DNA from 3 places in the Desulforamulus hydrothermalis Lam5 genome. Region 3 is predicted to be linked to each of the others. Evidence: riboswitches for the same ligand, from Rfam matches in the RefSeq annotation. Region 3 holds a riboswitch; each other region holds the start of a gene.
What was found. Region 3 has a riboswitch for molybdenum cofactor ahead of DESHY_RS11875 (molybdopterin-binding protein). Riboswitches for the same ligand answer to the same signal wherever they lie in the genome.
Positions count from the first base shown of each region.

Region 1 (10,375 bases), on a different contig from region 3:
AAAGCCGGACGTAAACGTTTTCCTCCGGCATTCAATAAGTGCATGGATGTTTGAGTTAGCAGTGGATCACGGGATTGAACAACCGCTTTAATTTCCTGTTCAACTAATTCCAGGTCTTCCCTAACCTGTCTGAAAAAATCCAGCATATTGCAAACCGTCACCTACTTGAGAGTATCTTTCCACCATAACAGGTACTTATTCGCCAATAGTTAAAAAATTCCTCTATTTTTAGCTTAACCTTCAGCCGGCATATTTTTGTTATACCGGCAAATCTTGATCCTGCAGGAAAATCCCTCTGGGCGGTGAAATTACCAATATAAATATTTTTTAGGAGAGATCACGATGACAAAAAGATTTATTCCCCGCCGGGATCTCGTGGATCTGCTTGATACTGAAACCATGCGCAGTTTTCTTCTGCAAGTTTTGCAGCATATCGATGACAGCCAAACTCTTCCTTATTATAATCCGAAACTGGATAAGCTGGGACACGAAGTTCTCAAAACAGCTTTTCAATTCGGCCTGGTCAATCTTAACGGTGGGTGCCCCGGCTGTGGAGGTTGCTCCGCTGAGACGCAGGCTGATCATCCAAAACCGGATCAAACATCTGAAAAAGGAAAAATCATTCCCTTTAAGCGGGAATAGCAAGCTAACGGCTAACATAAAAAACAAGCAGGTTGACCGGCATAGCCGAGGCGGGCAAACAAAACCGCAAGTAACATATTTGCCGGCGACAATTTATTGTCTGCGAACCTTTACTATGTTATAATAAGACGGAAATTAATAACTTTTAGATATACCTTGGGAGTGGATGGTGCCTGGTGGTGCTCCTGGTCTTCAAAACCAGTCGTTGGGCAGCGCTCCTGTCCATGGTGGGTTCGATTCCCACACACTCCCGCCAGTAATTTGAAGGCTTCCGAGCAATCGGAAGCCTTCAAAATTTGGTGGTTTGCTGATTCCCGGCCGGCCACTTGGTAACCCCCTGCATTTGCAAGGAGAAATCGGGCCGGCTCACGTTATACTTATTTACCCGGTTCACTTGCTTCTTTTCCTGCGTCCGGAGAAAAGAGAGATTCGCCGTATTTCTCCCGACCAAACTCCCCGATTATTTTTTGAGTATCAGGATTTATCATATACTCCACAAACGCTTTAGCCCCGGCAGCGTTAACTTTGGAAAATTTATTGGGGTTTACTTGCATGACATGGTAAATATTAAGCAAATCTTTGTCACCCTGGGAAACAATAACAAGTTTAAGATTTTTCTTCTGGGCAAGATAAGTGGCCCTGTCGGTTAAGGTATAACCTAATTTTTCATTGGCGATGTTCAATGTTTGACCCATGCCGCTGCCGGATTCCTGATACCATTTCTGTCCTTGCGGATCAATTTTGGCCGCCTCCCAGAGAGCGAGCTCTTTTTTATGTGTGCCTGAATCATCCCCTCTTGAAACGAAAATCGCACCCTTTGCTGCTATTTTTTGAAAAGCTTCCTTACTGCTCCTGGCTTGTTTTACACCGGCCGGGTCATTCTCCGGCCCGACAATAATAAAATCATTGTGCATCACTAACCGGTAATTAATAACCGCTCCGGCATCTACCAAAGGTTTTTCAGACTTGGGAGCATGGGTTAACAGCACGTCGGCTTCTCCCTTTTCCCCCATTTTCAAGGCTTGTCCGGTTCCTACCGCAACAGCCTTAACCCGGTAGCCGGTTTGTTTTTCAAAATCCGGGATGAGAATATCAAGGAGTCCGCTGTCCTGGGTGCTGGTGGTAGTTGCTAAAATTACATCCGGCGTTTCCGGCTTGGCTGCCTCATTACTGTTCTCCTTGGGCTCGCTTTTACCCTGACATCCAACCATAAATGCAGCAAGCAGTGCAAAAATTACAGCAATAGTACTTATTTTACGCATCATGCAATCTCTCCTTTAAAACAGAGCAATTTGAACTAAATTACTTAATCAACCTGTTAAGACAAAACGCAGACCATGGGCATGAAACAACAGCAGTATTGCAGGCTTTGGTAAGGCAATTAAAAAACCGGGCTTTATCCCCGGAAAAGGAAACAAAGCTCGGCATTACCTGTCGTCTATCATCTCCTTTCCGCAACGGGAGGCATGCCGGTTTCCCAACATACCCTGTCGGTCCAAAAACCATAACAATGTTACAAGAATTTATAACAGTGTCTACAGGTTATTGGACTCGGAGTTTTAATTTTAATGCTTAATTCTGCAAAATTATCGGTAATCCTTTTTATCTGACAGAAAAATTTAAAAACTAAGCCGGTTTTTGACCGCTAATTATATAGCTGACTTCCCGGCTGTTTTACGCAGAAACCCCTGCCGGTTCGCCAAATTTGCAAGTATTGCGGATTGCTGTAATCATCTTCCATAATTATCCACATTATCCACTGTTTTATCCCCAGTTTTTTCCATGACACATGTTAATCCGGCAAATGACCCTATTCGCGTAAAATGTTGGGCCGGTCTGACCAAGCTAATTCTTTGGTCAAATCTCTAATGGCATTTTTCAACCGCTCTTCTTCAATCTTCAACCTTTGGATGTCTGACCTGACAAGCATTAATTGTTTGATCAGCTCATTGATATGGGCTAATTTTTGCTTATGCCGGTAAGTTCGAATATCAGTTACCATAAATTTATTATTCCCCAAATTTTAACAAGTTATCCAAATCGTCAGAAGCTTTTTGGATAGCTTTTTTTAAAGCTGCTTCCCGTGCTTTAAGCTCAAAATAGCCATAATATGCCAAGGACTGCCGCTGCTGTAAACGAATTAGCAAGCCCGGCTCAATGCCCTGTGGTAATTGATCAATCATCGCTTGGTAATCCGGCAGGTTAAGGTTATCAAAGTATTTTAAAAACTGTCTGACTTCCAAAATTTCCTTTACCAAGGCGTTTAATTTTTTTAATTGGTTACGCTTGCGAATTTCTTTAATTTGTGTAACCATGCCGATCACCAAATTAAAATTTTTCTTATTTTAGGGCTTATATAATTTGCTCCACAGCTTCCGGCTGCAAATATCCGCTAAAAGAACCTGGCGGTAACTGGTTTTATCGGTAAAGCCATTGGCTGGATAATCGGCCAGGTTGGGGTTAGGGTTGTGTGCTTCATGCGCAACCGGCTTACGCCCTGCTTGGCGGCTTTGCCACAGCCACTGGCGCACCAGTTCATCCATGCCTGCATTTACCAATTCTGAGCGCAACTCCTGTGCCCTTAAGGTACTCTCCAGGCAAATAAAGCTCTGGCAAACCAGGGAACGGCATGCATAAGCGGAACAAATTCGCTCTTGTTGATTGAGAAAAATACAAGCCCCTTCCAGGGTGAAGCCCAGGCTGATATCAACCGCACCGCCTTCCACATATACATAGCAATACTTTTCCAGAAAATCCAGCAGCGGCCGGCGTTTATCCAGTTGTAACAGGTTAGCTTGTTGCAAATAATTATAAACATCAATACTGGTCAGGGGTATACGTTCCCAACAGCATTCATCGCAACCCCGGCAAGGAGGATCAGTATTTTTTTCTATAAATTCGTTAACCGCATCCAGATAGTCCTGCACAGTGGCCCTTGGATGTAAAACTTCAATATCATACAGGTTACCCGTCTTTTTATATACGCGTATTTTCACGTCTTTCCCTTACTTCCCTCAGAAAAGTTTGCAAGATTGTTTTACAAGAAACACAAAAAGCAGGGTTTCCCCCTGCTGGATACAGCTGGAGCGGAAGACGGGATTCGAACCCGCGACCCTCGCCTTGGCAAGGCGATGCTCTACCACTGAGCCACTTCCGCATCAACAATGTTAATATAGCATAAATCTTAAAGTTTGTCAAAAGCAAATATTTTAAAATACGAACTTTTACCTGGTTTTAGTCCTGCATACAAGTATTCCCTTCTTAAACATTATTCTAAACGGGCCCATTCATTCATAAAGTATATCAGGCAAACATGAAGGGGGTGATGAAGATCAGTCAGCGCATATCCTCCCCAAAATAGCAGGAATTTTTAATATTTAAGAGAACTACACCTAAAAACAAGGAGGATATGCTATGTATAAAAAAATTTTGGTACCCTTAGACGGCTCTGAACGTGCCAGAAAGGCCCTGTCCCATGCTGTTGAGTTAGCGGCAAAACTGGCTGCCAAGATAACTTTAATGCATGTGGTGCCCAGTTTACCTCCCTATGTAAATACGGCCGTGGATCGTTTAGGCCAGGCGCAGCAAGCCATTGTTGAAGAATTAATGAAAAACGGCCAGGAATTACTTGATCAATATATTTCTATGTTTAGTGGTAATAACATAGCTGTTGATACATTTATTGTCATGGGGCAACCGGCAGACGAAATCTTAGAAAAAGCCCGGGCCGAAAATTACGATTTAATCATCCTGGGAAGCCGTGGTTTAGGAGAAATAAAGGGCTATTTAATGGGAAGTGTCAGCAATCGTGTCTCTCGACACGCCTCCTGCCCGGTCTTAATTATCCGCTGACGAAAACTCCATACAACAAATAAGGCTGCTGCACTACGAACAGCTTAGTTCATGGTGCAGCAGTCATTTTAAAGCAACGTAAGATCAGGGAATTTTATTATGTTAAGAATAACAAAAAGGGATAATTGCAACTGCGAAAATGCAGTATTGCAACCTCCCTTTGAGTTGATAAGAATTACAATTTGTTTAATTTAATATTTAACACTGCCGGATAGTTAACCGGAATAGGTTTGCTGTCTTTCGGCTCAGTAATTACTGTCGAGTTATAAGAACCCGGCAAAGGTTCTTTAGTTTGATAATTAACCGTTAATACATTGCCTTCCAACTTAATATCCACAATGTAGATTTCATAGCCGCTGGAAGGCTTTTCGCCCCAGGAAATTTCTAATACTCTGTCGCCTTCCGCCCCGCTAATAATTTTGGCTGTCACGTCGTCATCGCCTGCACTGACCAGTTGCCTCACTTCTTTTAAGGCAGCAACCACTTCTTCTGATGTAACACCCTGTTTGGGCAGAAAACTGCCATCACGGTTTAAACTCATAATATTTAAACCTACTACCAATTTTATATCGTCCACTGCCCGGCTGCCGGCAGCAGCCAGATCTTTAATCGGCGGCAGGGCAGCAGGCGGTTCTATCTGTTCGGCAGCCTTTTGACGCAACAAAGAGCTTATCACTTGCGCCATTTCTTCCCTTGATAATATTTCCGCCGGACGGAAAAGCCTGTCGGTGGTTGGCAAAGCACCGTTGTAAGCTAAAATCATAACGGCATTGGCCTGTGGTGAACCAGCCGGCACGTCATCGTAAAAGTCTGAAACTTCGGGTGCTTTAAAAAAGCGAAAATTATCAAGGTTTAACCCCAAATAATTTACCAGCTTTACCGCAAATTCGCCCCTGTTTACATAGGATACCGGCTTATTTGCTTCATTACATAACGACTTGCCGGCAGGGGTTTCAATTTTAGGCACAAATTTGATTTCATCGGCTTGCCCCGGGCCCATCGGCCAAAAAAAAGCAGCACCTATAATTAAAGCACTAATTATATAACTACCTGCGGACTTATGCATAGAATTCCCTCCTGTTACTTAATTGACGTAACGCCATAACAGAAAGTTCCAGCCAGCCGCCGGTATTAACAAAATTACCCCGGTTGCTGTTTCGCTCATTAAGCGGTGCTAAGACAAGTGTCCGGCAGAGTTCAAAAGACCGTTTGAAACGTTAAAGCTTTACAACATGCTTGCCCTGCCGGCAGGCCGGCCTTATTCTTCTAAATGCAGCTGTTTATTCTCCATACTTTTAATTCTAATTAAAGACTCAATCCTGACGCCCTGTTCACGCAGGGCTTTACCCCCACCCTGAAACAGTTTTTCAATTACTATACCCACCCCCGCCAGATGAGCACCCGCCTGTTCAACCAGTCTGATCAATCCTTTCAGTGCCTCGCCCCGGGCTAAAAAATCATCAACTATCAGCACCCGATCGTGACAACTTAAAAACTGACTGGCAACATAAATATCTACCGACTCGTTTTTGGTAAATGAGTAAATATTAGCAAGATAACAGTCCCCCTGTAAAGTGGAGGGTCTTTTTTTCTTGGCAAACAACAGCGGAACTTCCAGGGTCATGGCCGTTGCCAAACCCACCGCAATGCCCGATGCTTCAACCGTTAACACTTTGGTAATCTGCGTACCGGAAAAACGGCGGGCAAACTCCTGTCCGATTTCCTGCATCACAGCGGGGTCAATCATATGATTGATAAACGAGTCTACCCTTAATATATGATCGGAAACCACTTGACTGTTATGTAAAATTTTCTCTTTTAAAAGCTGCATAAAAAACCCCCTGATAAATCAGCGTTCTTCACGGTCGTAGGGCAAACCAAGGGCACCCGGCGCACCCACCCGGTTGGCCATCGCTTTACGAGTCACCATCACCAGAACCAGGATGGTAAAGATGTAGGGCAACATTTTTAAAAAGAATGAAGGAATCATAATCCCCATGGCCTGGGCACGAAAACCCAGCGCATCAATACCGCCGAAAAGATAACTGCCCAGCATGGCCCGCAAAGGATTCCAAATAGCAAATATCACCAGTGCCACCGCAATCCAGCCTCTGCCGGCCGTCATGTTTTCCAGCCAGGCGGGGGCATAAGCCAGAGAAAGATAAGCCCCGCCTACTCCCGCCAGGGTACCGCCCAGAAAAACATACAAGTACCTTAATTTATAAACGCTGACACCCATGGCATCAGCAGCGGCCGGGTTTTCTCCCACCGCCCGCAGGTGCAAACCGGGACGCGTATAGTAGATAAAAAACCAAAGCAGCGGCACTAAAATATATGTGATATAAACCAGCATATCATGGTAAAAAAATACCGGCCCCAGAAAGGGTATATCGCTAAGAAAACCCAGGCTTACCGGTTTGAAAGAATTTTCCACCGGTATGCCGATATAGGGTTTGCCGATAAAACCGGATAACCCGGTACCAAACAAAGTTAAAGCCAAACCGCTGACCACCTGGTTAGCTTGCAGTGTGACTGTCAAAAAAGCGTGGATTAAAGCCAGACAACCGCCTCCCAGCATGGCTGCCAGCACCCCCAGCCAGGGATCGTTAGTGCGGACAGCAAACACAAATCCGGTTACGGCACCCACCAACATCATGCCTTCGACACCCAGGTTAAGAATGCCGCATCTCTCTGCCAGCAGCTCGCCCAGCGCAGCGTAAAGAATGGGAGTGCCTGCCGTAATGGCGGTGGCTAAAATTGTTATGACAAAGTCCTGGGTCACCGGCTACACCTCCACCTTTGTTTTGCCTTGCAGGACAATTTTATAGCGGTTAAAAAACTCGCCACCCAATATAAAAAACAAAAGCGCGCCTTGAATCATAAATACTATGGCAGCCGGCACACCAATGGATTGTACGCTGTAACCTCCCACCTGCAAAGCGCCCAGCAAAAAGGATACTAAAATAATGGCAAAGGGATTTAATTTAGCTAACCAGGCAACAATAATGGCAGTATAGCCATATCCCGGGCTCAAGCCCTGCTGCATTCTTTGCGCAATGGCCGAAACCTCAGCCATGCCTGCCAGGCCTGCTATGGCGCCGCTCAGGAACATAACCAGCAAAATGTTTTTGGTGATATTCATGCCGGCATAACAAGCTGCTTTAGGGCTTTCGCCAATCACAGTAATTTCATAACCCCAGCGGGATTGCCGCAAGGCCAGCCAGAGCATAAATGCCAGCAACAGGGCAAAAACCAGGCCCAAATGTACCCGACTGTTACCGAGAGTAGGCAAAACCGCCGCCGCTGTAAAAGGTTTGCTGAGCGGAAAATTCATTCCTTGGGGATCCTTCCAGGGACCAAAAACAAGGTAATTTACCCATAAAATGGCTACATAATTCAGCATCAAGGTGGTTATGGTTTCGTTAACGCCCAAGTATGCTCTGGGAATAGCAGGTATAAGTCCCCACAGGCCGCCGCACAGCATACCTGCCAAAACCATGGCCGGCAGCATCACATAAACAGGCAAATCAGGGAAACTCAAGGCCACCCAGGCGGCCGCAAAAGCGCCCATATAAAATTGCCCTTCGGCTCCGATGTTCCATAACTGCATACGGAAAGCTATTGATACGCCAAGACCGCACAACATTAAAGGAATTGCCTTAACAATTGTTTCCGACAGGCCATAGGCAGAACCAAATGCTCCCTCCAGCATCCCTGCATAAACCGCGGCCACCTGTCCCAAGCCTACACCCCGGGAAGAGTTTATTCCGTTAATATAAAGAAAAACAGCACCCGTTAAAAGGGCCAGGATAATCGCTGTTAAAGGTATTAAAACCATTCCGGCCGTCGAGGGTGCTGAACGTTTTTCCAGTCTGATCATGAAGCCAAAACCTCCCCCGGTCGGACTCCCAGCATCATCAATCCGATTTTTTCCGGTTCTGCTTCCTCCACCGGAAGCACTCCCATCAAGCTCCCCTTATATAAAACCCCAATGTTGTCCGAGAGCTTTAAAAGTTCTTCCAAATCTTCGGAAATCAGCACAATGGCTGCCCCTTTGCTTCGCTGCTCCAGCAGCATTTTATGCACTGCCTCGGACGCCGCAATATCTAAACCACGTACCGGGTAAACAGCAACAATCACTTTGGGTGAGGAAGCCAGTTCCCTGGCTAACAAAAGACGCTGCAAATTACCTCCGGAAAGTTTTTTCACCGGGGCATCCAGACCGGTAACTTTTACACCCACCTCATGGATCAGACGGGTGGCAAATTGCGCAGCCTTGCGCCGGCAAATAAAAGGTCCCCTGCTTAGCCAGGGCCGGCGGTATTCCTTTAAAATCAAATTATCCACCGCTCCAAGGTTGGGAACCAACCCGGTACCCAGGCGGTCCTCAGGAATATAGCTAACCCCTTCCTGTATAATTTCCATGGGTGAGAGATTGGTCACATCTTTACCGCAAATATAAATTTTACCGCCATCCAGGGGACGTAACCCGGCAATCACCTCTGCCAGCTCGCGCCTCCCATTGCCGGCAATACCGGCAATGCCCAGTATTTCACCCTGTCTGACGGTTAAAGTAATATCCTGCAAACCAGGTCGCCGGCTGTCACTGGCAGCAGAAGCTCTGTCCAGCCGCAATATTTCCTCACCGAATTGCCCTGGTTGTTTTTGGCTGGGAACAACAACATCCTGGCCCATCATCAGCCTGGCCAGTTCCCGTTGATTTACCTGTTTTCTTTCCCTGGTGGCCACCGCCCTGCCGCCGCGCAAAATGGTAACCCGGTCTGCCACTTCCATCACTTCGTTAAGCTTGTGAGTAATTAATATAATAGATTGACCCCGGGCAGTCATCTGGCGGATAACCTGAAACAGTTCCCGGGCCTCCTGAGGTGTAAGTACCGCAGTCGGCTCGTCCAGAATTAACACCTTGGACCCTCGATAGAGCATCTTAACAATCTCTACCCGCTGGCGTTCGGCAATGGATAACTGCCATATTTTTGCGGTTGGCTCAACTTGCAGGCCATATCCCCGCGAAATTTCTGCAATTTCTTTTTCTGCTTTACCTGCCTGTAACAGGCATTTTTTTTCTTTGCTGCCCAATATAATATTTTCAGCCACCGAAAAAGTATCTACTTGTTTAAAATGCTGGTGTACCATGCCAATGCCGGCATCAATGGCATCGCGAGGAGATTTAAAGTTTACTTTTCTGCCTTCAATATATATCTCACCGGCATCCGGGCGGTAAAGCCCAGACAATATAGACATCAAAGTGCTTTTGCCCGAGCCGTTTTCACCCAATAAGGCCAGGACTTCGCCTCTCTTTACCTGCAAATCGATACAGTCGTTGGCCAACACGCCAGGAAATCTTTTGCTGATTTGCTTCATTTCCACCAGAAAATCGGCAGTCACAACCCTCTCCCCTTAAATTCAGCTGCTGGCAGGACATGCCTGCCAGCAGCAATTATTTTTATTTGGGTATGGTACCTTCTACACCTTCCACAAACCAGTCAAAGGAAAGCATATCTGCATCCGACATTTGCTGGCCGGCGGCTACACGCTCCTTGCCGGTTTGGTCTTTGATGGGGCCGGTAAATACGTCAAATTTACCGGAAATAATCTCTTGTTTTTTATTTTCTACCAATTTTTTTACATCATCCGGAACCATCGGGCCAAAGGGTGCCAGGTCAACAATTTGATCAGACATGGGCCCCCAGTACTGGTTGCTCTTCCAGGTTCCTTCTTTAATGGCTTTCACAGTTTCCACATAGTAGGGACCCCAATTCCAGACGGCAGAAGTCAATACTGCCTTGGGTGCCATTTTGCTCATGTCGCTGTTGTACCCTATACTGAACTTACCTTTTTCTTCAGCCGCCTGTTGGGGCCC
Region 1 covers NZ_CAOS01000001.1:126,526-136,900, reverse strand. Annotated here, with positions in the region: gene DESHY_RS00745 (polyprenyl synthetase family protein) at 1-146, opposite strand, end outside; gene DESHY_RS00740 (hypothetical protein) at 343-642, shown strand; tRNA gene DESHY_RS13825 (tRNA-Sec) at 801-898, shown strand; gene DESHY_RS00735 (ABC transporter substrate-binding protein) at 1,020-1,904, opposite strand; molybdenum cofactor riboswitch at 2,072-2,211, opposite strand; gene DESHY_RS00730 (hypothetical protein) at 2,453-2,644, opposite strand; gene DESHY_RS00725 (hypothetical protein) at 2,652-2,957, opposite strand; gene DESHY_RS00720 (YkgJ family cysteine cluster protein) at 2,988-3,638, opposite strand; tRNA gene DESHY_RS00715 (tRNA-Gly) at 3,725-3,799, opposite strand; gene DESHY_RS00710 (universal stress protein) at 4,057-4,494, shown strand; gene DESHY_RS00705 (S-layer homology domain-containing protein) at 4,670-5,560, opposite strand; gene DESHY_RS00700 (xanthine phosphoribosyltransferase) at 5,753-6,325, opposite strand; gene DESHY_RS00695 (ABC transporter permease) at 6,344-7,276, opposite strand; gene DESHY_RS00690 (ABC transporter permease) at 7,280-8,374, opposite strand; gene DESHY_RS00685 (ABC transporter ATP-binding protein) at 8,371-9,900, opposite strand; gene DESHY_RS00680 (BMP family ABC transporter substrate-binding protein) at 9,959-10,375, opposite strand, start outside.
Region 1: linked by a shared signal. The riboswitch ahead of DESHY_RS00735 (ABC transporter substrate-binding protein) and the one ahead of DESHY_RS11875 (molybdopterin-binding protein) in region 3 are both predicted to bind molybdenum cofactor.

Region 2 (10,375 bases), on a different contig from region 3:
ACGAATAACAATTTCATTGGCGGTTACCCTGACCACTTCGCCGCTGTTTTGGGCTACCACCACAACGCCGGAGTCTTTTGCCGCCCGGTGCTCGATACCGGTACCTACCACCGGCGCCTGGCATTTCAACAAAGGAACTGCCTGGCGCTGCATGTTGGCACCCATCAGGGCCCGGTTAGCGTCGTCATGCTCCAGGAAGGGAATTAAGGAGGTGGCCACCGAGAACACCTGCTTAGGCGATACGTCCATGTAATCAACCCGGTCGGTGGGCACCAGCAGTGTATCATGGCCCCGGCGTGCGTTAACCCGTTCTTCCACAAAATAGCCGTTTTCATCCAGTGGCGCGTTGGCCTGAGCAATAATATGGCCTTCTTCTTCGTCGGCCGTAAGGTAAACAATCTCATCGGTAACCCGCTTGTTGGCTTTGTCAACCTTACGATAAGGCGTTTCAATAAAGCCAAAGCTGTTAATGCGTGCATAGGTGGACAATGAGCCAATTAAGCCGATGTTGGGACCTTCCGGCGTTTCAATGGGGCACATGCGGCCGTAGTGGGAGTGGTGTACGTCACGCACTTCAAAGCCCGCCCGTTCCCTGGAAAGACCGCCGGGCCCCAGGGCTGACAGACGCCTTTTATGAGTTAATTCCGCCAGCGGGTTGGTTTGATCCATAAACTGGGACAGCTGGCTGGAACCAAAAAACTCTTTAATGGCCGCCACTACCGGCCGGATATTAATCAACACCTGGGGTGTGATAACGTCAACATCCTGGATGGTCATTCTTTCCCGGACCACCCGTTCCATCCTGGATAAACCGATGCGGAACTGGTTCTGCAGCAGCTCGCCCACCGAGCGCAGTCTTCGGTTGCCCAGGTGGTCAATATCGTCAACGCTGCCTTCGCCTTTCATCAGGCCAAGCAGGTAGCGGAAGGTAGCTACAATATCCTCTTTGGTTAACTCCCGGATAAACTCACGTTCCACCGGAACTTCTTTGTTTAAATAGCGATCCCATTCTTTGGGCCCGTCTTCGCCTTTAGGATAACGGTAAAGCACGCCGTGCTTTAATTTCTTCTGCAGCTTGTAACGTCCCACATGAGCCAGATCATATCGCTTGGGGTCAAAGAATAAAGTATATAATAAAGAGCGGGCGCTTTCCACCGTTGGCGGTTCACCCGGCCGCAGCCGCTTGTAGATTTCTACCAATGCTTCTTCTTCTGAATCTGTGTTGTCCCTGGTTAAGGTTTCTTGAACAAATTTGTCATTCTCAAACAGTTCGAGAATCATAGCATTCGAACTGTAACCAAGGGCCCGGATTAATACTGTGGCCGGGATTTTACGGGTGCGGTCAATGCGAACGAATATGTGATCATTGACATCGGTTTCAAACTCCAACCAGGCTCCACGGTTAGGAATCACGGTGGATGTGAACAACCTTTTGCCGCTGGAATCGATATGGTCAGCAAAGTAAACGCCGGGGGAACGGACCAATTGGCTGACAATTACACGCTCAGCCCCGTTGATAATAAAAGTACCTTTGTTGGTCATCAGCGGGAAGTCCCCCATAAAGACTTCCTGTTCCTTGACCTCCCCGGTCTCTTTGTTTATCAGGCGGACTTTCACTCGCAAGGGAGCGGCATATGTTACATCGCGTTCCTTGCACTCTTCCACGGAGTACTTGGGTTCTCCCAGAGTGTAGTCCAGGAATTCAAGCACCAGATTGCCTGTAAAATCCTGAATGGGAGAGATGTCGTGAAACACTTCCCGCAGGCCCTCCTGCAGGAACCATTCGTAAGAATTTCGCTGAACTTCAATCAGGTTGGGCAAATCCAGCACTTCACGAAGTTTGCCGTAGTTCCACCTCACCCTGTTTCCTACTTGTTCCGGGTAAGCCATCGAACGCATCACACCCCTTAAATAATTACATAAATGACGGTCTTGTGCTAAAATTACAGACAACGAAAAGCAAGGTCTTGCTTTTTTATCAACAATCCCTCGCTTTTAAACACTATAACGCCTTATCTACTTTATTTTGGCCATTTATGCAGAAAATTATGCACAATTTTTGCCACCTAACCAAGTTTATTTTAGGTTATCCACAGAATGACATTTTGTAATGTTAGCACAAGTGGCAGTATTTGTCAAGGTGGTTTTTTGTCTGTTGACGAAAAAAATTGGGATTTTTATTTTGGCATTAAAGTTTAAATGCCTCTGTCTGTCAATGGCAAGCCATATATTTTTTCAGGCGGCAGCATGATGTTAACCAGACTGCCCGACCGCACCCTGCCGGCAAAGAAAAGTTCTTTGTTAACCTGCAAGGTTATGGAAAACCCGCAGTCCACTGTAAGCTTCAGCTGGCTGCTTAACGGATAAATCTTGGTTACCCGGCCCCGGCATAGGTTAGGACCGCCGTCCGGTTTGCGGTCTTCAATTAAAATTACGTCTTCCGGCCGGATGCACAGGTTAATATTGGTACCGGGCCGGTAATCCTGCCGGGCAACAAAACTTATCACCGTCTCGCCCACCTGTGCTGTCCTGCCGCCCGGCAGAACAACCCCCTGCAAAACATTTTCAATGCCCACCAGCCTGGCCACCTCCTCATTGACAGGATAGCGGAAGATGTCCTCGGTGGAACAATCCTGCACTATTTTGCCCGCTGACATAGCGCACACCCGCCCGGCCAGCAAAGGAATTTCTTCCACGTTATGGGTAATAAAAACGGTGGCTGTGGCGGTAGCTTTAATAATTTCACCGATTTCTTCAATAAGCGTTATCCGGGTAGGTAAATCCAGTGCGGCAAAGGGTTCATCCAAAAACAGCACCTGCGGTTCCAGCGCCAGAGCCCTGGCAATGCTTACCCTTTGTGCTTCACCTCCCGAAAGATAACGGATATGCCGATCTGCCAAATGTGCAATTTGCAATTTTTTAAGCCAGTAATTTACCCGGCGGGCTATTTGATCTCGCGGCAGTCCCCGGAAGCGCAGCCCTTGTGCCACATTGCCAAACACCGAACCGCTGAGCAACAGGGCTTCCTGAAAGACCATGGCCATTTGACGCCTTACCTGTAAGGGGCTGCCCGTCACCTGCCGGCCGTCAAAAATAATCTCCCCCTGCCAGGGTTTTTCCAGCAAGGCTAACAATTTTACCAGGCTGCTTTTGCCGGCGCCGTTGGGGCCGATCAGGGCAATTGTTTCACCCTTATGCAAAACAAAATTGTCAATGTCGATCAGAGTCCTTCCTGCCACTCCCCAACAAAGGTTTTTGACCTGCAAAATTACCTGCTGCCCCTGCATTTTTTCACCTGCTTTTCTGCCGTTTACCCATGAAATTTAACAACCGGTTTCCCCGGTGGCCGGAAGCGGTTGTTTCGCCCTGCTGCTGCAGCAGGGTCAGTAATAACGTAACACCGTAAGCCAATAATAACAATATAACACTTAAGGCAATAGCTGCCGCAAAATTTCCTTTGGAAACCTCCATCACCGTGGCCGTTGTCAATACCCGCGTGTACCCCTTGACATTGCCTCCCACCATCATGGAAGCTCCCACTTCGGATACTACCCCGCCAAATCCGGCAATAACGGCAGCCAGCAGCGGCAACCTGGCCTCCCGCATTAACAGCCACATATATTGCCGCCGGGAAGCGCCCAGCGCCAGTATCTGCAGGCGCAACTGCGGTTTTATCTGCTGTACTGCCGCAATGGTAAAACCCGTAACAATCGGGGTAGCAATTACCGCCTGGGCAATCACCATAGCGGCAGGCGTGTACATCAGCCCTAAAAATCCCAGTGGGCCGTACCGCCAAAGCAATATGCTTACCCATAATCCAACCACCACCGGCGGCAGGCCCATACCGGTATTCACCAGACTGATTATAAAGCCGCGGCCGGGAAAATTTCGCAGAGCCAAAAACACGCCGGCCGGGATGCCCAGAAAAAGGCTTATCAGGGTAGCAAGGCCGGAAATCTTTAATGTTAAGAAAGTAACCTGATATACTTCGGGGTCCCCGCCGAACAAGCTGATTAACGCTTCCCTGACGCCGTTGACAATAAGGTCCATAATGCGGTCAACTCCCAAATTTAATTTGCATATCGGCATAGATTTATTAGCGCTGCAATAACAACAAAACCAGGTCGCGGAAAGCAATGACCTGGCCGTAACATCTTCATCACTCTCCTTTCCACACGGGAGGCAAACCGGTTTCCCGGCTTACCCTAGCGGCCGGCAATCCGTCGCATAAAGCCTTAGGACAACCGGCTCGGAGAAACAAGATAATTTTGTTCAGGGCAAACAACGTTCCCCAACGTTATTTGCCAATTAGGGTATATTTTACAGTACATGCAAAAATACGTCAAGATTTAGGCAGACTTTTCTGACAACCCGGGCGGCCCTCCGGGACTGTCAGAACAGGCCGGTTTTTTATCTGATCAATCCGGCAGCTTGTTTGCAAACAAAGAGGGTATGCCCATAGTACTGCTTTAGGCATACCCTCCCTGTCTTTATAAACCGGTCACAATAAACTTATTACTTAATTTCAACAGTAGCGCCGGCTTCGGTGAGCTTAGCTTTGATAGCTTCAGCATCTTCCTTGGTGGTTTTTTCTTTGATGGGCTTAGGAGCACCGTCAACCAGGTCTTTAGCTTCTTTCAGGCCCAGACCGGTGATTTCGCGCACAACTTTAATAACGTTGATCTTCTTGTCGCCGGCATTAGCCAGGATAACATCAAACTCGGTTTTTTCTTCTTCAGCGGGAGCAGCAGCACCGGCTACAGGTGCAGCGGCAACGGCCACCGGAGCAGCAGCAGATACACCAAATTCTTCTTCAAAAGCTTTTACCAGTTCGGCCAGTTCCAGCACGGTAAGGCCTTTAACAATTTCTAATACTTCAGCTACTTTAGACATACTGATCTTGTACCTCCTCAAAATTTATAAATAATTTAAGCAACGGAACAAACTAAGATGCTTGACTCTCTTTTTGCTGACGCACCTGATCCAGAACATAAACCAGATTGCGCAGGTTGGCAGCCAGTACGCCGGCAAAGCCATACAGGGGAGCCTGCATGCCACCCAGTACTTTGGCCAGCAATACTTCTCTGGAAGGCAGGTCGGCCAGGGCTTTGACGCCGTTGGCATCAATCACCTTGCCTTCTAAAATACCGGCTTTGATGTCAACCCCTTGTTTCACTTCCTTAGCAAAATCCGAAAGGATTTTGGCAGGAGCCACCGGGTCTTCAATACCAAAGGCAAATACCGTAGGCCCTTCCAGGTAGGGATCTAATCCCTCAACACCGATTTCCCGGGCGGCAATACGGGCCACGGTGTTCTTAGCCACCTTCATTTCACTGCCGGCTTTGCGCAGGCGAGCCCGCAGGTCGGTGATTTTAGCCACTGAAATGCCGCGAAAATCAGCTAAAATGGTAACCTGGGATTGGGACATTTTTTCTTTAATTTCTTCCAGCATAACTGCTTTTTGAGCTTTTGTGGTCGGCAAGAGCTACACCTCCTTCCGCTGGAATAAAACAAAAGGGGGAATTCGCCAAGACAGGCAAAATTCCCCGCAATGCTTCACACTTTTGCAGTAATTCACCCGGTCTCGGCTGGCGGCTTAAGCCATTAAGTCAAGGACACCAACTGTCTACGACTGGACTTATTCAGTTGTCGCAACCGGGCAAAGTCCCTAGAGCTTGTTGGGGTTAATTTTAATCCCCGGGCCCATGGTAGAGGAAACGGTGATGCTCTTCATGTACTGACCCTTGGCGGAAGCAGGCTTAACACGCTGCAATGTATCAGCCAGGGTTTTAAAGTTTTCAGCCAGCTTTTGGGCATCAAAAGAAACCTTACCAATGGGTGCGTGAACAATACCGACTTTATCGGTACGGTAAGTAATCTTACCGCCTTTGGCATCTTTTACAGCAGGCCCTACATCAAAGGTTACAGTACCTGTTTTGGGGTTGGGCATTAAACCACGGGGGCCCAGAACACGACCCAGTTTACCAACCATCCCCATCATATCCGGGGTGGCAATGGCTACATCAAATCCCAACCAACCGCCTTGAATCTTTTCTACCAGCTCCTCGGCGCCGACAAAATCTGCACCGGCCGCTTCAGCTTCCTTGGCTTTTTCGCCTTTGGCAAAGACCAGTACGGTTTTGGTTTTACCGGTTCCGTGGGGCAGCACAACCGCACCTCTCAGTTGCTGGTCGGCGTGCCGGGGGTCAACCCCCAAGCGGAAGGCCACTTCAACAGTTTCATCAAATTTGGCGGGAGCGGTCTTTTTAACCAGCTCCATAGCTTCCAGGGGCTCGTAAAGAGTGTTTTTATCATACTGCTTCCGGGCTTCCTGAAGCTTTTTCCCTTCTTTGGGCATGTATTTCCCTCCTTTGTGGTACTAGCGGACTACATCCTCCCACCGGATGAAGCTATCCTTCTACAATTTCTACGCCCATGCTGCGGGCGGTGCCTTCAATCATGCGCATGGCAGCCTCCAGGCTGGCAGCGTTGAGATCAGGCATTTTTAATTCGGCGATTTCTTTAACTTTAGAGCGGGGCAGTTTACCCACTTTCTTCTTGTTAGGCTCGCCGGAAGCGGTCTCTATACCTAAAGCCTTCTTCAGCAGTACTGCTGCAGGAGGCGTTTTAGTAACAAAGGTAAAGGACCGGTCTTCATATACTGTAATTTCAACCGGAATAATCAAGCCGGCTTGCGCTGCAGTAACTTCATTATATTGTTTGACAAAAGCCATAATGTTTACCCCGTGTTGACCCAGGGCAGGACCTACCGGGGGCGCCGGGGTGGCTTTACCGGCCGGAATTTGCAGTTTGATTATGGCAGCTACCTTTTTGGCCATATCCAGTCCACCTCCTTACAACCTACAAGCTTAAAGCATTTTTTCAATTTGAGAAAAATCAAGCTCGATGGGAGTTTCACGTCCAAACATTGATACCATAACTTTAACTTTACCCTTTTCAGGGTAAATTTCTTCAATCACACCTGCAAAGTTTTCAAAGGGCCCGTCAATTACCTTGACATTTTCGCCAACACTGACGTCAATCCTGGTTTTCGGTTCTTCCAAGCCCATCTGCTTAATAATGGCCTTGGCTTCTTCCTGGCTTAACGGGATAGGCTTAGAACCTGTGCCGACAAAACCGGTTACTCCCGGCGTATTGCGCACCACGTACCAGGAATCATCAGTCATAATCATTTCTACCAGAACGTATCCGGGAAATACTTTTTTCTTTGAAACCTTTTTCTTGCCGTTTTTAATTTCCACTTCATCTTCCATGGGCACCAGAATACGAAAGATTTTATCTTCCATATTCATGGATTCAATTCGCTTCTCCAGGTTGGCTTTGACCTTATTCTCATAACCGGAATAAGTGTGCACAACATACCATTGTGTACTCATCAGCAAAAGGAACCCTGCCAGACGGGTTCCCCACCCCCTTGTTTACAATTAGGAAATGATGCCTTTTACGCCCAAGCTGAGAAGCGAATCTACCACCCAGATGACAACAGCCAGCACGGCAACCGAAGTCAGCACCACCGCAGTGTAAGTAACCAGCTCTTTGCGGCTGGGCCAGTGAACTTTTTTCAGCTCGTTCTGAACGCCACGCAGGTACTTGCTTACGCTGCCGATACGCTCACTAAAAGACGCTTTGGGCGCCTTGGCGGGTTCTTTTTTAGCTGCAGCCTTAGCAGCATCCTTAGGGGCCGCATCCTTTTTATTCTCGGCCCCACCGGTTTCATTGGTTGCCGCTGTTTCCTTGGCAGCGCTTGCCTTTTTGAGTGTCTTTTTTTGCACAGCCATTGAAAAACGCCACATCCTTAACTTTTTTGTTTACACCAGTAGTGCCTCGAATAAAACCCCTTACGGAATGCGGCCGATTATGGTAACGCTTGGGGTTGGCGGCTTAACTATCTGGTTTCTTTGTGAACTGTGTGGGTATGACACCACTTGCAATATTTTTTCAGTTCGATCCGGTTGGGATCGTTCTTTTTATTTTTAGTAGTGGTGTAGTTGCGCCGTTTGCATTCGGTGCAAGCCAGAGTTACGCCTACTCGCACTGTTGCCACCTCCCTAAAACGAAAAAAGACTTGGGCAGAGATGTCTAGTAATATACCTTAACAAATTTATCATATGTATTGTTGGATGTCAATACTTATCCTGTGGCAACGTACCATATTGGTATTATGTCTCTTTAATTGGTTTTATATACCAGTTTGCGGTTTATGCAAAAAAGGAGTGACCGGGGTCACTCCTTTTAGGAAAATTGTTAATCAGTTACTCGCGGATGGCGGTTACTACGCCGGCGCCTACAGTACGGCCGCCTTCACGGATAGCAAAGCGCAGGCCTTCCTCAATAGCGATGGGGGTGATCAGGTCCACCTTCATCTTGATGTTGTCGCCGGGCATGACCATTTCTACGCCTTCCGGCAGTTGTACCACACCGGTTACGTCGGTGGTACGGAAGTAGAACTGAGGACGGTAGCCGTTAAAGAAGGGGGTGTGACGGCCGCCCTCTTCTTTGGTCAGGACGTATACCTCTGCTTCGTACTTGGTGTGGGGCTTAATGCTGCCGGGTTTTGCCAGCACTTGGCCACGCTCGATTTCTTTACGGTCAACACCGCGCAGCAGGCAACCGATGTTGTCACCGGCTTGCGCAAAGTCTAACAGCTTGCGGAACATTTCTACGCCGGTTACTACGGTCTTGCGGGGCTTGTCGTTAAGACCGACGATTTCCACTTCATCCTGTACTTTTACTTGGCCGCGCTCAACACGACCGGTAGCCACAGTACCACGGCCGGTAATGGAGAACACGTCTTCTACCGGCATCAGGAAGGGCTTATCAACATCCCGCTCAGGGGTGGGAATGTAGGAGTCTACTGCATCCATCAGCTCCCAGATCTTGCCGCACCATTCGCACTCACGCTTGCCGCAGCCGCACTCCAGGGCTTTCAGGCCGGAACCGGCAATAATGGGAGTGTCGTCGCCGGGGAATTCATAGGAGTTCAGCAGTTCGCGCACTTCCATGTCCACCAGCTCAAGCAGTTCGGGATCGTCTACCATGTCAGCTTTGTTCAGGAATACCACAATGTAGGGTACGCCTACCTGACGGGACAGCAGGATGTGCTCACGGGTTTGCGGCATCGGACCGTCAGCGGCGGATACAACCAGGATGGCGCCGTCCATCTGGGCCGCACCGGTAATCATGTTTTTAACATAGTCAGCGTGACCCGGGCAGTCAACGTGAGCATAGTGACGGTTAGCGGTTTCGTATTCTACGTGGGCGGTGTTAATGGTAATACCGCGTTCACGCTCTTCGGGAGCGTTGTCAATTTCGTCGTAACGCTTAACTTGGGCGCCGCCGGTGGTAGACAGAACTACGGTAATGGCAGCGGTAAGGGTAGTTTTGCCGTGGTCAACGTGACCGATGGTACCAATGTTTACGTGGGGTTTGGTACGTTCAAATTTAGCCTTAGCCATGGGTTAACTTCTCCTCCTCCGTTTTTCGGAATTTAGCCAGAGATTTTTCATCTCTAAAGTTATTTCCAGATTTAAGCATGGTTTATACCTATTAACTGAAAATCCATAGCTAGATTCGATAAGAAAGACAAAAATCCTTCTTTTTTCTGACACTTCTTTTCTATATCAACAAAACGCAAAAGAACCTGCTCCAACCGGGCAGGTTCTTTCGGACTGGTAGCGGTGACTGGATTCGAACCAGTGACACCACGGGTATGAACCGTGTGCTCTGACCAACTGAGCTACACCGCCGTAAGTACTGGAGCTGCTAACCGGGATTGAACCGGTGACCTTATCCTTACCAAGGATACGCTCTACCTACTGAGCTATAGCAGCATTTGGTTGCGGGAGAGGGACTTGAACCCTCGACCTTCGGGTTATGAGCCCGACGAGCTACCAACTGCTCTATCCCGCGTCAGCAATGTTTATTATAACACAGGCACTCGCCATAAATCAAGAGTTTTTTGCCTGTGTAACAAATCTGGTGGAGGGAGAAGGATTCGAACCTTCGAAGGCGTTCGCCGGCAGATTTACAGTCTGCTCCCTTTGGCCACTCGGGAATCCCTCCGTGGGTGGAGCCGGCGATGGGACTCGAACCCGCAACCTGCTGATTACAAGTCAGCTGCTCTGCCAATTGAGCTACGCCGGCACCGAACATTGATTATAATAGCAGATGAAGCACTCGGTGTCAACACCTGCTGTCATGTATTGTTTGGCAAGATTAACTGTTTTTAACGAAAAAATTTTTTAACCTTAAATAAAGGTAAAAAGCATCATCGTGTAGTATTTATTTCTTATAGAACATCAGTTAACCGGTTGACTAGGCTTCACGCTTTTCCAGGTATCTTTCCAGTTTGCGT
Region 2 covers NZ_CAOS01000007.1:24,509-34,883, reverse strand. Annotated here, with positions in the region: gene rpoB (DNA-directed RNA polymerase subunit beta) at 1-1,890, opposite strand, end outside; gene DESHY_RS13325 (ABC transporter ATP-binding protein) at 2,196-3,287, opposite strand; gene DESHY_RS04765 (ABC transporter permease) at 3,292-4,050, opposite strand; molybdenum cofactor riboswitch at 4,149-4,267, opposite strand; gene rplL (50S ribosomal protein L7/L12) at 4,516-4,893, opposite strand; gene rplJ (50S ribosomal protein L10) at 4,946-5,482, opposite strand; gene rplA (50S ribosomal protein L1) at 5,669-6,358, opposite strand; gene rplK (50S ribosomal protein L11) at 6,411-6,839, opposite strand; gene nusG (transcription termination/antitermination protein NusG) at 6,870-7,397, opposite strand; gene secE (preprotein translocase subunit SecE) at 7,446-7,799, opposite strand; gene rpmG (50S ribosomal protein L33) at 7,907-8,056, opposite strand; gene tuf (elongation factor Tu) at 8,274-9,476, opposite strand; tRNA gene DESHY_RS04725 (tRNA-Met) at 9,691-9,767, opposite strand; tRNA gene DESHY_RS04720 (tRNA-Thr) at 9,776-9,851, opposite strand; tRNA gene DESHY_RS04715 (tRNA-Met) at 9,855-9,930, opposite strand; tRNA gene DESHY_RS04710 (tRNA-Tyr) at 9,998-10,083, opposite strand; tRNA gene DESHY_RS04705 (tRNA-Thr) at 10,089-10,164, opposite strand; gene sigH (RNA polymerase sporulation sigma factor SigH) at 10,336-10,375, opposite strand, start outside.
Region 2: linked by a shared signal. The riboswitch ahead of DESHY_RS04765 (ABC transporter permease) and the one ahead of DESHY_RS11875 (molybdopterin-binding protein) in region 3 are both predicted to bind molybdenum cofactor.

Region 3 (10,375 bases):
ATTATTTAATACCGCCAGATCATTGTCTATAACTTGTGGCGGTAAGTCCACCTCTGGAATCTCCCATATGCTTCCCCCCAATCTACTTCCGGCCTCAAACAGGGTAACCCGATACCCCTTCTTAGCAAGGTCAAAGGCAACTGTTAAACTGCTAAGACCACCACCTATTACCGCCACCCTCTGTTTCTTACCGGATGGAGCCGTTACTTTAGGTGGGCTGGCTTGCACCAGCTGAACACAGGCCTTCTCCAAGGCCGCGATAGCAATGGCGTCACCCACTTCCTTACGCTTGCAAGCAGCCTGGCAGGGATGGTCACAGATGCGACCGATGATACCAGGAAAGGGAACTGACTTACTATATATATTTAATGCCTCATCAAAGCGCCCGGCCTTAATTTCCCGTATGAAACCTTTCACATCTACGTGAACGGGACAGGCAGCGGTGCAAGCCGGTGGGTGCTCCTGAATACATTTTTCTTCAAATTCAAATATTCGTTTATGATCCATGTTATCCCACCTTACTTATTCAGTCGTCGGTCTTCAGTTGTCAGGGGTAATGTAAAACTCTGGTTTCAACGAATAAAAAGACCCTAAAAGAAAAACTTGCAAACCTGACGACGGTTGCCTGTCGATCGACGACTGAAACCTAAAACGAACTAAAAGCGTGAGACTGTTTAGTTCGTTTTAGGCAGAGACCTTTACTTAATTAATATTTCAATCCAAAATGCTTCTTTGTTTAGAAAGCAGGGTTTTTAATCGGTCGTTTAACTACAGGGATTTCTTTACCCCGGAGACCGGCCAGGATCTTCTCCGGCAGGGCCGGGAGCTGGGTGATACGTACACCACAGGCGTTGTAAATAGCGTTGCAGATGGCAGCATGGGGAGAAGTCAGCGGCAGTTCGCCCACGCCGGAAGCGCCGTGCGGTCCAATCTTACGAGACTTGTTTACGTAGATGATCTCCATGTTGTCCGGAATGTCCTTGACGTACGGAATGCCGCAAGCAGCCATGCTCGTATGCTTCTTCAGGTCTTCGAAATCTTCGCTCAGCGCCAAGCCGATGCCCTGGGCTAAGCCACCGTAAATTTGACCGTCGAGGACGGTTTGGTTAACAACTTCGCCTACGTCGGCGGCCAAAGTCATACCCACAACCTGAGTTTTGCCGGTCTTGGTGTCCACCTCCACTTCAGCCAGGAAGACGCCGTACATGTAAGTGGCAAAGGGTTTGCCCTGACCTTTTTCATCGCAGGCAGTGCAGTTATCGGCAGCTGTGCTCCACTGACCTATATATTTTAACGGGATACCGTTGGCCACTGCCTCGTCATAGGTCATGTAAGTGCCGTCGGCCTTCTTCAGTGCGTTCAACAGTTGTTCGCAACCGTTGATAGCGGCATTCCCGATAACCAGCTGGGAGCGGCTGCCGCCAGCGGGGCCACCGGCCGGGGCTAAATTCATGTCGTTCATAACCAGTTTAATTTGCTCAGGCTTAATGCCCATCGGACGTAAAGCTTCGTGGGAGGTGGCCAGCAGACCCATGTCTGCACCCTGGCCGTGGTCTTGCCAGTTGGTACTTATCTGAACTCTGCCGTCTGCCAGCAGTTCTACCCACACTTCAGCGCCGTCTACGCCGTCCAGGCCGCAGCCGTAGACACCGACAGATACGCCGACGCCGCGCTTCTTCTCCGGCGTAGATAGCTTTTTAGCCTTCTCCAGAGCAGCCTGATACTTGGGACGGATAGCGTCGATCAACTCGGTTATAGAGTATACTTCAGGCTCATGACCGGAGGGGTTGGTATCACCGGGGCGGTAAGCGTTAATATAGCGCAGTTCCAGCGGATCCATGCCCAATTTCTCAGCCAGGACGTCCATTAGAGTCTCGGAGGCAAAGAAGCTCTGGGGTGAACCGTAAGCCCGGAAGGCGGAACCCCAGCAGTGGTTGGTGCAAACCGTGTAGCCTACGCCGCGGATGTTCGGAATGCCATAGCCGGCGCCAATGAACTGGGCACCACGCAGAGTCAGGAGGTCGCCAAACTCGGAGTAAGGACCATGGTCCACTGCCCAGTTGCTTTCCATGGCAATGATCTTGCCGTCCTTAGTAGCGCCGTACTTCAGGTCGATAAAGAAAGGTGACCGCTTGCCGGTGTAAGTAATCTGCTGGTAGTAGTTGAAGTTCAGGAAGCAAGGCTTGCCGGTAGCCATGGCAGCAGCACCCACCAGTGCCTCAATGGTGGGGCTGAACTTGTAGCCGAAGGTACCGCCCACACCGGGGAACTGGGACAGGAACAGGTTTTTGCCCGGCTCGAGGCCTAGGCCTTCGCCAATCATGAGGGCGTGCAGGTCCAGGCCGATACTCTTCGACAGAATTTGCAGGTTGCCGTTTTCGTCATAGTAAGCGGCGGCAACATCCGGCTCGACGGGCAGGTGGGGCTGGCGGCCGACGTATAAGTCTTCCATAGACACCACAACATCTGCTTTTTCCATCAGCGGCGCAGTGTCTTCACCCTTTTCGATAAGCTGCTTATAATAAACATTGGGGGTACCGGGGTGAATCTCAATGGCATCGGGTTCCATGGCAGCAGGAGCACTCATGTAAGGCGGCAGAATTTCCAGTTCTACTTTAACTTTTTCTACAGCAGCCTGGGCGTTTGCTTCCGTGTCGGCGCAGACAATGGCAATGGCGTCGCCGAACTGGAAGACCTTTTCATCACACAGGATCGGACGGTCATAGCTGTCCCCCTTGTTGTTTGGGAAGTTCAAGCCGTTAATGCGGTTTTTACCCTTAATATCCTTATGCGTAACAACCTTGTAAACACCGGGCATTTTTTCAGCTTCGGAGGTATCGATGGAGAGAATCCTGGCATGAGAAACCTGGGCCTGGACCAGTTTGAGCTGCAGGGTGCCGGGCGGCATCCGGAGACCGAAGTCGGAGCCGTATTCAATGGTGCCTGTGACCTTGCCCACAGCAGATGGACGTGGATAATCGGTACCCAAGATCTTGCCGTCAGCCGGCATCCGGAAGCTCAGGTCTTCTACAGTGATTTCACCGCGCATCAGCTTGGCAGCCGCCATCACAGCGTCCACGATGGGCTTGTAACCGGTGCAGCGGCAGACATTTCTGTGCTTCTGAAACCAGTCGCGTACTTCTTCCCGGGTCGGGTTCGGGTTTTGGTCCAAGAGACCCTTGGCGGATACAATAAAGCCAGGGGAACAGAAGCCGCACTGGGCAGCGCCGTATTTAACCCAGGCCAGTTGCAGGGCGTGCAGGTTGGTGGGGGTGCCGATACCCTCAATGGTGGTAATAATGGATTCGTCGGGAATGCGTTTCATCTTGTAGGCGCAGGACATGATTACCTTGCCGTTCAAGATCACCGAGCAGGCCCCGCACTGGGCTTTGCCGCAGCCAACCTTGGTTCCGGTCAGGTGCAGTTGTCCACGCAGGACATCTGCCAGCATAGCTTCCGGATCGGCAACTACAACAGTAGTAACACCGTTGATGTTAAGCTTCTTTTTAATCAATTTTTTACACTCCTTCTCTATTTATTAAATCTTTAAGGCCTGTCAAACAGCACCTTAAATTTCAATTCCAAGTTATTTGCCAAAACCACAGTCCGGATATCTGCATTCCTTACAGTTAACACAGAGACCACCGTGACCCAGAGCAACAATATCTCTGCGGGTTATTTCTTCCCCTGCCAAAATGCGAGGGACCACCAGGTCAAAAATACTGCTGCGGCTGTACATTACACAACCTGGCAACCCCAGAACCGGTACTTTTCCCATGTAGGCCACCATAAACATAGCCCCGGGCAAAGTGGGTGCACCGTAGGTAACAATGCGTCCACCGGCAGCTCTGATTCCGGCGGGAGTCAAATCGTCGGGGTCTACAGACATGCCTCCGGTAGCTGTTATCATCTCAGCCCCCTCTCGCAATAACTGGTTGATTGCATTTACAATCATTTCTGTGCTGTCAGACACAAATATCTGTCTGAAGACATAACTCCCCCACGACGCTATTTTTTTGGTTACTACCGGTCCAAATTCATCCTGAATTCGACCATGATACACTTCACTGCCGGTGGTGACAACACCAACTTTTAAAGATCTAAAGGGTTTGACCTCAATCAACGGGTAGTTAATTCGACATATATTTTCAATATTGCGAATTTTGTCGTCCTTAATAACCAGAGGAATGATTCTGGTACCCGCTAATACTTTATCCTTTTCAACTATTTGGTTGGTATGTAGAGTTGCAAACATTACATCTTCCAGTTCGTTAATACTGTATAAAGCATCTGAATTTACCTTAAGCAGCCCCTTTTCTTTGGCCACCAGGTTTACCTTGCCCTCTTTAGGTTCAGTAAGGGTTATGCCGTGACCGGCAGCTGCCCTGGCAATTCTCAGGGCTGCGTCATCTTCATGCAATAGGTCTTTATTTATTTCCCATACGTACAAGTTTTGCTTGCCCAGATCCAACAGTCTTGGAATATCTTCAAACTTTACAATGTGCCCTTTCTTGAATGCCCTGCCCTTAAATTTACCCGGTATAATCTGGGTAATATCGTGGCAGAGAACCATTCCCACCGCCTCCTGGACCGGTACCATCTTCATAACCATATCCCCCTTGTATTTATGATAGAAAAATAAAAACCAGGATGCTGTGGAAGGATAAACAGCACCCTGGCATTCTACCCCCAAGGTTTACTACTATACTCCTTTCCACACGGGAGGCTTAATGGTTTCCCATTAAACCCTATCGGCTTGGCCGTCATAGCACTGCCTTAGACTACCAAGCTCGGAGCTCACAATTCAGATTTATCTTGTTAAAAAATAAAAACCAGAGTCTCCGCAAAGAAGCAGGCAGACCCTGGCCTTGTTAGCCAAGTATTTACCGTACTCCTTTCCTCACGGGAGGCCCACCGGTTTCCCGGTGAACCCTAACGGCCGGGAGATCATGGCTTATGCTTTAGATCTAACGGCTCGGAGACAAGTTCGTTGAAATTTATAGCAAAATCCATACCATATATTATCCGTTATAATCCGTTCTATAATAAATCAATTTTGCATTGCCTTTTATTTTCGGTGTTCTATAATGGTAAAAATGTTCCAAAAAAAGACAAATCTGCTTCTTAATTAATTAATTATCCGACTGTGGGTTATATTCTACGCAAAATTTAATATTTCCTTTGTAAACAAAGATCAGATGTTGTCGAATAAATACCTTCTTTTTTATTGCTAGCTAACCTCAACTTAATAAGCCCGTCAAAAGGTTCCCGCTTAAATTGGAAATCAGGCGTAGAGAAAGACTAATCCGTATTTTCCAAAAAGTGCATCAGCCATTCGTTGGTTCTTTGCTATTATTGAACACCGCTTAATGACCACTTCCGGTTATGCCAGGCAACTGTCATGCTCTATGAATTGGAGGTAGGGCTTCAAATGGACAGTATAAAATTAATCCCTGCAAGCCCTATAATATAGAATCTTGCAGGGTTTTTCTTTTACTATTCCCACTCAATAGTACCCGGCGGTTTGGAAGTAATGTCGTACACCACCCGGTTAACCTCTGCCACCTCGTTGACCAGGCGGGTAGAAATGTTGGCCAGCACCTCATGGGGGATGCGGGCCCAGTCGGCGGTCATGCCGTCATGGCTGTAAACCGCCCGCACCACCACAGCATAAGCGTAAGTACGCCCGTCACCCATGACACCGACGCTGCGCATGTCCGGCAACACCGCAAAGTATTGCCAGATTTCCCTGGCCAAGCCGGCCTTTTTAATTTCATCGGTCACCACAAAATCTGCCTCGCGCAATATGGCCAGTTTTTCCCTGGTGATTTCACCCAGTATCCTGACCGCTAAACCGGGGCCGGGGAAAGGCTGGCGCCAGACAATTTCTTCCGGCAGGCCCAGTTCTTCGCCTAACCGGCGCACTTCATCCTTAAACAGCCAGCGCAGGGGTTCAATCAGTTCAAACTGCATATCTTCCGGCAGGCCCCCCACATTATGGTGGGATTTAATGACGGCCGCTGTGGCGGTGCCGCTTTCCACCACATCCGGGTACAGGGTGCCCTGTACCAGAAAATCAATATCGCCCAGTTTCCTGGCTTCTTCCTCAAACACCCGGATAAACTCGGCACCAATGATTTTACGCTTTTGTTCGGGATCGGTAATACCCTTTAGTTTCTCTAAGAAACGTTCCGAAGCGTCCACATGCACCAGTTTGATGTTAAACCGGTTGCGGAAGGTTTCTACCACCTGCTGTGCTTCGTTCTTTCTTAATAAACCGTGATCTACAAACACACAGGTGAGCCGGTCACCTACCGCCCGGTGCACCAGCACCGCCGCCACGGAAGAATCCACGCCGCCGCTCAAGGCACACAAAACCTGGCGGTTGCCCACCTTTTGCTTAACCTCCCGAACCGCCTCCTCCAGGAATGAACCCATGTTCCAGGCGCCGCTGCAGCCGCAAATGTCAAACAAAAAGCTCTTGAGAATTTCCGTACCCTTGGGGGTGTGAACCACCTCGGGGTGAAACTGAACCGCATACAGCTTCTTGTCCGGGTTGGCCATGGCTGCCACCGGTGCCTTGTCAGTCCTGGCAATTACCTGAAAGCCCGGCGGCGCTTCTTCTACCCGGTCGCCGTGGCTCATCCAGCATTCTTCATCGGCGGTAAGGTTTTTCAAAATATTATCGCACTGCATTACCTGCATTCTGGTGCGTCCGTACTCATGCTGCTCGGCAGCCACCACTTTCCCCTTCAGTTGCTGGGTCATTAACTGCATGCCGTAGCAAATACCCAGCACCGGGATGCCCAGCTCATAAACAGCCGGATCCACCTTGGGGGCGTCGGGCAAATAGACACTGGCAGGGCCGCCGGAGAAAACAATGCCCCGGGGATTTAGGGCTTTTATTTTATCAAGGGACACGTTGTAAGGTTCAATCTCACAATAAACACGGCAGTCCCGGATGCGGCGGGCAATCAGCTGGGTGTACTGGCCGCCGAAATCCAGCACCAGGATAAGCTCCTGCTCGGCAAAGGACATTTACAACTCCTCCGTTCAGTAAAAACTTTAACCTTTATAAATTTCCGGTTTCAGCACCGCAATATAAGGCAGGTTGCGGTACCGCTCATTAAAATCCAGACCGTAGCCCACCACAAACTCATCAGGTATGCGGAAACCGTTGTAATCTATGGGAATGTCAACTTTACGGCGATCCGGCTTGTCCAGCAGGGTGCAAACCTTCAGGCTGGCCGGCCCGCGGGACTTCATATTCTCCAGCAGGTACTGCAGGGTAAGCCCGGTATCAACAATATCCTCCACAATAATAACGTGTTTGCCTTCCACACTCTTGTCCAGGTCCTTTAAAATACGAACCACGCCGGAAGAAACTGTGCCCGCCCCGTAGCTGGACACCGCCATAAAATCAAAAAAAGTGGGTATTTCAATGTTGCGCACCAGGTCCGCCAGAAAAATCATGGCTCCCTTTAAAATGCCCACCATCAGGATGCTCTCGCCCTGGTAGTCTGCGGTAATTTGCTGACCTAACTGTTTGACCCGTTCCTGGATTTGCTGTTCGTTTAACAGTATTTTTTCCACATGGGGATGCATTGTTTTCACTCCTTGCCAGTCTTTGCCTACCAAATGAGCATAACAAAAAAACCTTTTTTTCGTCAATAGTTGAGTTTGAAGTTCTCTGGTATAGATTTTCCCGTCTGACCGTAAAAAATGCCGTTTCAGCAAGAAACGGCAAAAACTGTTGACAAGTCTGCGGCAAACGGCTAGTTGGGCCGGATTTCCTCCGGCACCTCTACCTGCAGCTGCCGGTTATAATCCCAGAGCTTAATGCTCATTTCCAGACCGCGGCTGCCGGTATCTGCCCGGTTGGCCCGGATAAGAGCCTGGCGGATGACCAGGTCTTGTTTATCCACCCACACTTGATAGGTATAGTCGTTAAACTGATCTTCTAAAAAAATATTTTCCAAATTTGGCTTCAACTCAAAAACCAGGCACTTGTAGCCGGCCGCCTTTTCTTCCCCCTGCAGTACCAGCTGCGGTATATCCTTAAAATTAAAATACGCCAGGGGGTTTAACTCGGCAAAAAACAGTTCCGTTTGGGACATTTTAATATCCTTTAACATCAGCCATTTACCGGAAAAAGGGTCTTTCATGTAGGTATTGTCCTGTACCTGCGTAAATTCCACCGGTGTTTGCAAAACAGTCCCTTTAATATGCACCTTATCCGGCAGCACCCGTTCCCCTTCCAGCTTGCTGTAAAATTCGTGTTCCCCTAAGAGCTTTGTTTCTACAGCAAAACGAAAACTGCGGCTGGCCAGGGTATTATCCAGGGCGGTGATAAAAATTTTCTCCTGGTCGGCCTGAGCGGTGCCGGAAAATAACCGGCCCAGCCAAAAAATAAAGGCAAGCACCAGGGCAGCTGCAGCTGCCAGCGGAACCAGCCGGCGCCTGTTAAAAAAAATCTGTCTGGGTATCAGCACAAAATATCCCCCCTGGCTAAGTTCTTTCTATCATCATACTGAGGTACCCGCTGCTTTATGCCAGCAGCACATGAAAAAGACGCCAGGGGTAACAATATTAGGTATGGGATGGTATAATGTACCTGTGGAAGCATTTACATAGGGAGTGGTTGTGTGAGCCTCAAAGATATGCAGCAGGACGTACACCGGTGGATCAGCCAGTTCGAGGAGGGTTACTGGCATCCCCTGTCCATGCTGGCCCGTTTAACCGAAGAAGTGGGTGAGCTGGCCCGGGAGGTTAACCACCTGTACGGCCAAAAACCCAAAAAACCAGGGGAACCGGCAGGAAACCTCGCCCTGGAGCTGGCAGATATATTATTCATTGTAGGTTGTTTTGCCAATTCACTGCAGATTGACCTGGACAAGGCCTTTCAGGACATGATGGAAAAATACCGGCAGCGGGACAGCCACCGCTGGACCCGCATTAAGCCAATAGAAAAACAAGCGGAGGTGCCTACGGATGACTAAGGTGGCTTTAATCAGGCAGTGCAGCTTGCATCCCCTGTCGTTGCTGGACAGACTGGCCAAAAACTTCATGCAGGAGGATTTTATTTTGCTCCAGGACTATCATAACCTGGATATTTTATTAAACAGAATGGCCGCCCTGGGGCGGCGGGCCGACGGCAGCCGGCGGCCGGTGCTGTCCGTATACGCCGGGGGAGACTGCGTCTTTATCAACACCCTGAAGGACAGCAGCAGCCTGGGGCCGCAGGTTGCCCCGGAAGCCGAGCCAAGCCGGGCCCTGCTGGAGCAAGAGGTGCTGGGCGGCATCTTAAACCTCAGCCCCCAGGACAGGTCGGCAACAGTGACTTACACTCAGGATCCGGCAGCCGCCCTCAAGGCGGTAGAGGACGGGCAATACCAGCTGGCTGTCCTGCTTGCTTGACAACCGGATTAAAAGCTAAATTAAGAGGTGAGGGATTAATGCCCTCACCATAGGTGTCGCCAAACATTAACTGCGGTTTATAATCCCCTTAAGCTCCGGTCAGCGGTCGCCATGGTGGTGGCGCCCACCTCCTGTGGGCGTCACCGCCATGGCTCCTTTCGCTCAGCAAGTGCTGTGACCGGTGCTTCAACAAAAAGCTGACAGGGGATCATCAATCTTCTTACTGTTTATCTTGCGCGACTTGGCTTTAGAATTTTTTGCCGCCCAGCCGCTGGACCCGCTCCAGAGGGCTGATAATGTTGGTAATGCGGACGCCAAAATTTTCGTTGACCACCACCACTTCCCCGGTGGCCACCAGGGTGCCGTTAACCAGTATTTCCACCGGTTCATCCGCCAGAGCGTCCAGCTCCACCACTGAGCCGGGAGCCATTTTCAGCACATCCTTAATGGGTCGCCGGGTCCGGCCCAGCACCACGCTAACCCGCAGGGGAATATCCAGAATTAAATCCAGATTGCGCTGTTCCAACGATCCCAGGGTTGAGGACTGATAAGCCGGCTGAACAGCGGCGGCTGCCGGCGGCGGTGCCGCCGCTGCAGCGGCGGGCGGCGGGCTGCTTGGCTGAACCGGCCGACCTGCCGGTTCAGCCAGCTCCTGGGAGCTTGGCAGGCCCGGCGAAGAGGGCAACGGATCCGCCGGTGCCTCAGCAAAGTTTGTTTGCGACGGCGTATCCGGCAAACCCATAATATCTTTTAATAAGAGGTTGGCTTCTTCCCTGGCTGTTTCCACACTCATTATCTGCATGATGTCGGTATCAACCAGGTCGCCGATCTTCATATCAAAGGAAACCACCACAATAACGTCCTCAATGGCCTGCGGCGGCTGGGCCAGGGGATCTTCCTTGCTTTTCAGCAAATTGGTCTCCGGCGGTGAAATGTTAATGGGCCGGTGAAACATCTG
Region 3 covers NZ_CAOS01000013.1:342,751-353,125, reverse strand. Annotated here, with positions in the region: gene DESHY_RS11885 (pyridine nucleotide-disulfide oxidoreductase/dicluster-binding protein) at 1-507, opposite strand, end outside; gene DESHY_RS11880 (molybdopterin-dependent aldehyde oxidoreductase) at 737-3,514, opposite strand; gene DESHY_RS11875 (molybdopterin-binding protein) at 3,587-4,606, opposite strand; molybdenum cofactor riboswitch at 4,692-4,808, opposite strand; molybdenum cofactor riboswitch at 4,876-4,993, opposite strand; gene guaA (glutamine-hydrolyzing GMP synthase) at 5,497-7,038, opposite strand; gene hpt (hypoxanthine phosphoribosyltransferase) at 7,066-7,605, opposite strand; gene DESHY_RS11860 (hypothetical protein) at 7,776-8,492, opposite strand; gene DESHY_RS11855 (nucleotide pyrophosphohydrolase) at 8,646-8,999, shown strand; gene DESHY_RS11850 (hypothetical protein) at 8,992-9,417, shown strand; gene fliY (flagellar motor switch phosphatase FliY) at 9,665-10,375, opposite strand, start outside.